DNA from 2 places in the Brevibacillus sp. HB1.3 genome. Region 1 is predicted to be linked to the other one. Evidence: riboswitches for the same ligand, from Rfam matches in the RefSeq annotation. Region 1 holds a riboswitch; the other holds the start of a gene.
What was found. Region 1 has a riboswitch for S-adenosylmethionine ahead of HPY31_RS14375 (2,3-diketo-5-methylthiopentyl-1-phosphate enolase). Riboswitches for the same ligand answer to the same signal wherever they lie in the genome.
Positions count from the first base shown of each region.

Region 2: linked by a shared signal. The riboswitch ahead of HPY31_RS24340 (homocysteine synthase) and the one ahead of HPY31_RS14375 (2,3-diketo-5-methylthiopentyl-1-phosphate enolase) in region 1 are both predicted to bind S-adenosylmethionine.

Region 1 covers NZ_JABMIT010000005.1:303,273-306,681, reverse strand. Annotated here, with positions in the region: gene HPY31_RS14385 (methylthioribulose 1-phosphate dehydratase) at 1-214, opposite strand, end outside; gene HPY31_RS14380 (2-hydroxy-3-keto-5-methylthiopentenyl-1-phosphate phosphatase) at 218-886, opposite strand; gene HPY31_RS14375 (2,3-diketo-5-methylthiopentyl-1-phosphate enolase) at 883-2,097, opposite strand; SAM riboswitch class I at 2,184-2,360, opposite strand; SAM riboswitch class I at 2,666-2,811, shown strand; gene mtnK (S-methyl-5-thioribose kinase) at 2,945-3,409, shown strand, end outside.
Region 2 covers NZ_JABMIT010000013.1:74,306-77,714, reverse strand. Annotated here, with positions in the region: gene HPY31_RS24340 (homocysteine synthase) at 8-1,312, opposite strand; SAM riboswitch class I at 1,402-1,508, opposite strand; gene HPY31_RS24335 (rhodanese-like domain-containing protein) at 1,820-2,131, shown strand; gene HPY31_RS24330 (SCO family protein) at 2,214-2,840, shown strand; gene HPY31_RS24325 (YqzG/YhdC family protein) at 2,837-3,175, opposite strand; gene HPY31_RS24320 (PGG domain-containing protein) at 3,278-3,409, shown strand, end outside.

The sequences.
Region 1 (3,409 bases):
GACGCGAATCTTGATCCACGACCAGATAATCTTCGGGGGACAGCTTTGTTTTGTCTTTGCCGCTTGCCGTTACGGCAAATTGCAAGGGATCGTTTTGTATTTTAATAGAGAGATTGCCACTGGTGCCGGGAAACCAGTCCCGGCGGGCAAATGTCAGCTTGGCGTCATCCAGACGGCGAAAGGCATCCAGACGTTGTTCGAGTGTTGCAGTCATGAATTAGACGACCTCCTGTTGGACTTGCTGTAAAATGCGAATCACATCGTGGAATGTGGCAAACTTGCTATGTGGCAATTGTAGCTCTTCCGACTTGTCAGCGAGGAAGGAACGGGCAATCACATAATCAGCAATTCTGGCTCCAGCCAAATCAGTGATGGAGTCGCCGATGACGATTCGGAAATGGGTTGCTGGATCGTAACGGCGGATGATGGTCGTCTTGCACATGCCGCAGCCGTTTGTGCAATGTTCATCGCAAGCGTTTGGCCACGTAATGGTGATGCGCTCTCCGCTGAAATCACTGCCATTGCAGTAGATCGGTACATCGGTAAGATCGAAGGGTGCCAGGATAGGCTCCAAGAAAAAGTCGATGCCGCCACTTGTGATCAACAGCTCGATGCCTTCTTCGCGGCAATAGCTCACGAAGTCAGCAAATCCCGGGCGAATGGTCGCTTCATGGACAATAAAATCAATAATGTCCTGGCGCAAGGAGGAGGGCAAGAGTTGAAACAGCTTGCCAACCCCTTCCTGAACGCTTATTTTTTGCGAAAGGATTTGCTCCGTCAAGGCTTCCCACTCAGGGGGAGCGAACTTGCGGACAATCGCGACAATGTTGTCTTTTTCGGTAATCGTTCCGTCGAAATCGCAGAACAGGACGAGCTTCTTACTCATCGTGCGCCACCCCACTTTTCCAGGGCGACCGCCAGTTCTTGTGATTCCGAGGCGGCTTCTTCCAAGGTTCGGCCTGCGGTGACTGCATCAATCGCAGCAACGAATGCTTTCGCTCCTGCGGTTGCTCCACCGGGATGACCGTGGATTCCGCCTCCTGCATTGACGATTTGATCGAGTCCGAAGTCTTGAAAAAGCTGTGGAACCAGCCCCGGATGAATGCCGGCAGACGGAACCGGGAAGGAACGGCGTACACCATTCAGTGGATCTGTCAAATGCTTCGCGAGCTGCAACGCTTCTGTTTTGTCCAGAGCGACATTGCCATATGGGGATGGGAAGAGCACCAAATCTGCCCCAGCTACACGCATCAACGTACCGAGTAGGAGCGGGGTGGAGATGCCGTAGTCAGGTGATGGATAGTATGCGCCTGCTAAAGCTGGATGCGCCATGATTGGTACGTGTACGTCAGGATCGGCTGCCAAACGGTGCAGGGCATCGAAGCCAAAGGCCAGCACGTTGAACAAGAGGCAGTCAGCACCCGCCTCTACCGCACGCTTCGCTTTTTCGTTCAGCTCATGCACAGGTCCAGTCAGGTTGGCTGCATAGAGGACGGGCTTGCCAGTTTCGGCTTCGGTCTCTTGTGCGATCTGCTTGAACGCTTTGATCCGTTCGATAAAAGGAGCACGGTCATCTGCAAAGAAGATTTCGTCATCTTTCACGAGATCGACTCCGCCCAAGGCTTGTGCGCGGAATTGCGTCTTCAGATCGTCGAAAGGAAGACCCAGACACGATTTGAAAATGCTCATCAAGAGCGGGCGGTTATGTGCACCTAAACGTTCGCGCAGACCATCAATGCCGAACTTCGGTCCAGGGAAAGCCTGGAGGAATGATTCAGGGAAAACAATGTCGACGAGCTTGATTTTGCCGTCCATCGACAGTTTGCCGAATATTCCGGTTAACAAGGAAGGAATGTCCGCTGTAAAATTGCGAGTCGGATAGCTAACGGTAATCAGACCGCGTGTTTCTCCGTTTTCCAGTGTCGTAATCGGTGTCGCGCTCACAGCTTCACCGAGATATGGCGCTAGCTCAGCTTGCTTGGCAAGCGGCAGGTCCGTCCAGGAACCGACTGTCATGCCGACAGCAATGGCTTGCGCTTTTTTGTTCAAGTCTTTTGCTTGTGTGAGATAGGTGACGAGGATACGTTGTTCACTCATGGTACGTCAAATCCTCCTTGAATTAATAAAAAAAGCCTCCCCATTGAGCGGGGAGGCGGTTGTCGACTATGAAAGCGTCTCGTCTCCTCTCATCTCTCGGGTCAGTAGCCGAAACGAGCCAAAAGTGCTCGATCTCGACTCTTATCCGTTGGAATTAGCACCGTTTCGCTATCCAAGGTACGCATGATGAGCGTACGATTCATGGTATAGCGCCGGTTGCCGGGCATCATAGGGCCAGTCCCTCAGCCAGCTCGCGATAAGAGTTATTCGTTTCCCCCATGATATGACGTTCATTGTCAGGAGTCAATCTTGTTTTTTCAGAGAATGTGCAGCAGGTTATTAGAAAAATGAGACGAAGATGAAACCTTTTTACAATTCCTTCGTGGTGTCGATAACAGCAGCGTTTTTAGGCAAGGTAGACTGGTGGAATTGGGAGAGACCTGCGGCATCCGGAACACAATACAGCTACTGATAGCAGGGTGCGAATTTTTGCACAAAAGGGTGTTGACATCGTGGAAGCGTTGGTTGTATGATTCAAACTAAATCAAAAACCGAATACGTTTTGGATACCTTATCCAGAGAAGGTGGAGGGACTGGCCCGATGATACCCGGCAACCGACATGACGCCATTCAGACGCGAGGAAGCGAACGATTGACAGGCGACATGCACGGTGCTAATTCCTGCAGAAACAAAAGTGGTCTGGAAGATAAGGGGGACATCAACACGTTTCTTACACGTGACGACAGCGACCTCTTTTCTTCGGGAAAAGAGGTCTTTTTTGCTCTCATGACACAAACAAAACAAGTAGAGATAGAGGAAAAATACGTAGAGGGGAGTTTTGGAATCATGGCATATCGCGCATTGACTGAACAGGAAGCAGTGGAGTACGTAAAGGGAATACCGGGTCTTTTTAGCGAAGGAGCAGAGCTGACCAGCCGAGAAATCGGGGATGGCAACCTCAATCTGGTTTTTGACATTCAAGAGCCAGCAACCGGTAAGAGCGTCATTGTCAAGCAAGCACTGCCTTTTGCCCGCGTTGTGGGGGAATCTTGGCCGCTTACGATTGATCGGGCTCGCATCGAGAGCGAGGCACTCCGCATTCAGCACAAATACGTTCCAGACCTGGTGCCACAGGTGTATCATTTCGATGGGGAACTTGCCTTGACAGTTATGGAAAACGTCGGTGACCACATCATCATGCGCAAAGGGCTGATCGAAGGAAAGCGGTACCCACTATTCGCGAAGCAAATTGGCCGTTTTCTCGCGCAAACGTTGTTCTTCACATCCGATCTGGGCGCACATCCATACGAT
Region 2 (3,409 bases), on a different contig from region 1:
GGTATGGTTAACCGACCGTGGATAATTGCAACGCACGCTGTAGTGCTTGCTCCAGATCAGTGAGGATATCGTCGATCGCTTCTGTACCGACGGAGAGGCGAATAAGTCCAGGAGTCACTCCGGCTGCTGCCTGCTCTTCTTCTGTCATCTGCTGATGTGTTGTGCTCGCTGGATGAATGATGAGTGACTTGGAATCTCCGACATTTGCGAGATGGGAGAACAGCTTCACTGATTCGATCAATGTTTTTCCTGCCTCAACGCCACCGCGAATGCCAAAGGTCAGGATCGCGCCGGCCCCTTTTGGCAAATATTTTTGGGCCAATTCACGCTGGGAGTCTGACTCCAATCCCGGATAACTCACCCACTCTACGGCGGAGTGATTGGCGAGGAACTGGGCTACTGCCAAGGCGTTCTGGCTATGCCGCTCGATTCGCAGATGCAGAGTTTCTAATCCTTGCAGGAACAAGAAGGAGTTGATCGGAGCGACTGCTGCCCCGATATCGCGCTGGAGCTGGACACGTGCCTTGATAATATAGGCAAGCGGACCGACTGCTTCTGTATAGACGACGCCATGGTAGCTTGGATCTGGTGTAGTCAGACCTGGGAATTTTCCGTTGTTCCAGTCGAATTTTCCTGAGTCTACGATGATACCGCCAATTGCTGTTCCGTGGCCGCCGATGAATTTGGTGGTGGAGTGCACGACGATATCGGCCCCGTGCTCAAAAGGACGGCACAAAATCGGAGTCGCAAAGGTGTTATCCACGATCAACGGCACACCATTCTCGTGGGCAATATGGGCGATCGCCTCGATATCAGCGACATCAATGCGCGGGTTGCCGATTGTCTCGCAAAACACGGCTTTTGTCTTTTCATTGATATAGGCCCGGAAATTTTCCGGATTGGATTGATCTGCAAAATGAACCTTGATACCGAGGCGGGGAAGAGTGTGGGCGAACAGGTTGTAGGTACCGCCGTACAGGCTGCTGGAAGCGACGATCTCGTCACCCGCATGTGCAATATTTAAGATGGCGAATGTAATGGCAGCCTGCCCGGATGCGGTCGCGAGTGCACCAACCCCACCTTCGAGCAGGGCAACACGCTTCTCAAATACATCCTGTGTGGGATTCATGATGCGTGTATAGATGTTCCCAAACTCTTTTAGGCCAAATAGGTTGGCTGCATGCTCCGTATCGCGGAAAACATAGGAGGTCGTCTGATAGATCGGAACAGCTCGAGAGCCTGTTACAGGGTCAACCTCCTGCCCACCGTGTACCGCAAGTGTTTCTGGCTTCCATTGTTGTTGATCGGACATGTCCATCTCTCCTTTTACTATGGGAAATCGGCGAATAAAAAAACGGAGCATTCTCCTGAGAAGAAGAAGCTCCATCATGCACGGGCTTTTGTTCATCTCTCAGAATCACTGGATTCTGCAGGAATTGGCACCATGCAGCTAATCTGCTGGTTGCCGGGCTTCGTAGGGCCTGTCCCTCCACCGCTCTTGATGAAAATAATTGTTGTCGTAATTGTATGAAAATAAATCCTTGCTGTCAATGCGGAATATACAGTTATCAGGGAGGTTTTTGTGTATATATGAATGAAGGTGGTTTACTCATGCCATTAATTTGTAACGGTTTTGTCTCAAGCTGTTCACATCCCGTGTGGCTACTGCCGCAGCGAAATAGGAGATAATGGTAGAAAATAGGGAGTATCAATGCAGGGTGAAGCCAAGTGCTCTTCGCGTTAGAAAAGTAAAAAAGCGTATGATATCATGGAGGTGGTTACAACTGATCTGATCGTACATATAGGAGGATAAATAACAATGAGCCATGGAGTAAAGGAAATGACACCACAAGAGCTGTTGGAAAAGCTGGAAGCCAAAGAGGAACTGCAAGTCATTGATGTACGTGAAGTAGATGAGTGGAATGCAGGTCACATTAAAGAGGCAAAGCTGATCCCACTTGGCTTTTTGCCACATCGTATCGATGAGCTGGATAAGAACATTCCGATTGTGATGGTTTGCCGCAGTGGTGCCAGAAGCAATTCAGCTACCGAGTATTTGAGTGCACAAGGGTATGACGTGGCGAATATGGTTGGCGGCATGCTCGCATGGCCAGGTGAAGTGGAACAATAAGACGTGATAGAAACAGTGTGAATGCCTCCCGCGTGTAATCAGGAGGCATTCACGCATGGGACAAGCAGGGAGGAAGCAACCGATGAGTGAAGGAGCACAATTGCAGCAGGAATCTGCAATGAAGAAACATTGGTTTCCTGTGTTAGCTGGTATTATCATTTTAGCTATCGTCGGAGTATTTGGTTATAATTACATGACAAAAGAGAAGATCGAGGTGTTGAAGCCGATCGCGGACTTCACCTTGGACAATAGTGATGGAACAACCTATACATTTCATTCAAGTGCTGGCAAGGTACGACTGGTAGAGTTTATGTTCACCAAGTGTCCGGATATTTGTCCGGCGACTACGTTCAACATGGCCAAGCTGCAAGATCAGTTGAAGGAAAAGGGACTGTTCGGAGACAAAGTGGAGTTTGTTTCCATTTCCTTTGACCCTGATAACGATACACCGGAAGTCTTGCAGGAGTATGCAGCCAAGTTCAAGGCAGATCAGAGTGGCTGGAAGTTCCTGCGCGGGGATGCTCAGGCTGTAGAGAAAGTGACGAAGGATTTTGGTCTGATGGTCATTAAGGAGCCAGATGGTTCTTATTCCCACACGGCTCGCATGTTCCTTGTGGATGGAGAGGGAAACATGCGTCGCGCGTACGGGATGGCAGCCAACATGGAGCTGGAAGTCATGATGAAAGAGATGGTACAACTCGCTGACTAGCGTGTCTCCTCATAGAAGATGTTTACGACCTCTTCTGTTTGATTCACGAATTCAATATGAACGAGTAACGCCCACCTGCGATTGCTTTCTTGAAGCAAGAGCTTAAACGTCTCTTCTGACGTGGTGGGCGTTTTTTGTTTTCGTCCGACATGCAGGTAGTCCACAATTTGAGCGTTTGGATATCGCTTCATCGTTTCCTGCATCGCGAGCTTGCCCCATTTTGCATAGGGAGGCTGGGCATAGGTAGGGAACGGCTGAAAGATGAGCAGAAAAAGGACGGTGGAGAGAAGGGGCATCATGTTCCGATAGCGAAATAGGCGACGAACGGTTTGCACTTGCTATTCCCTCTCTTTTTCAAATGGTTTGCCATGTATTTTGAAGACTTTTCGGAATATCATTCGTAGAAAATAATGACAATGAAGTGCGGGGGGTACTCGATGCATTACTTGCTCATTCCCTTATTTGGCGTTCCTGTTTTGGTGGGCGTTCTTGCGGCGATTTTTCAAAAGCCTCCTTTCTGGAAAAAATGGGGGCTGACGATTGCTTCAGCCGTATTGATTTACGGAGGC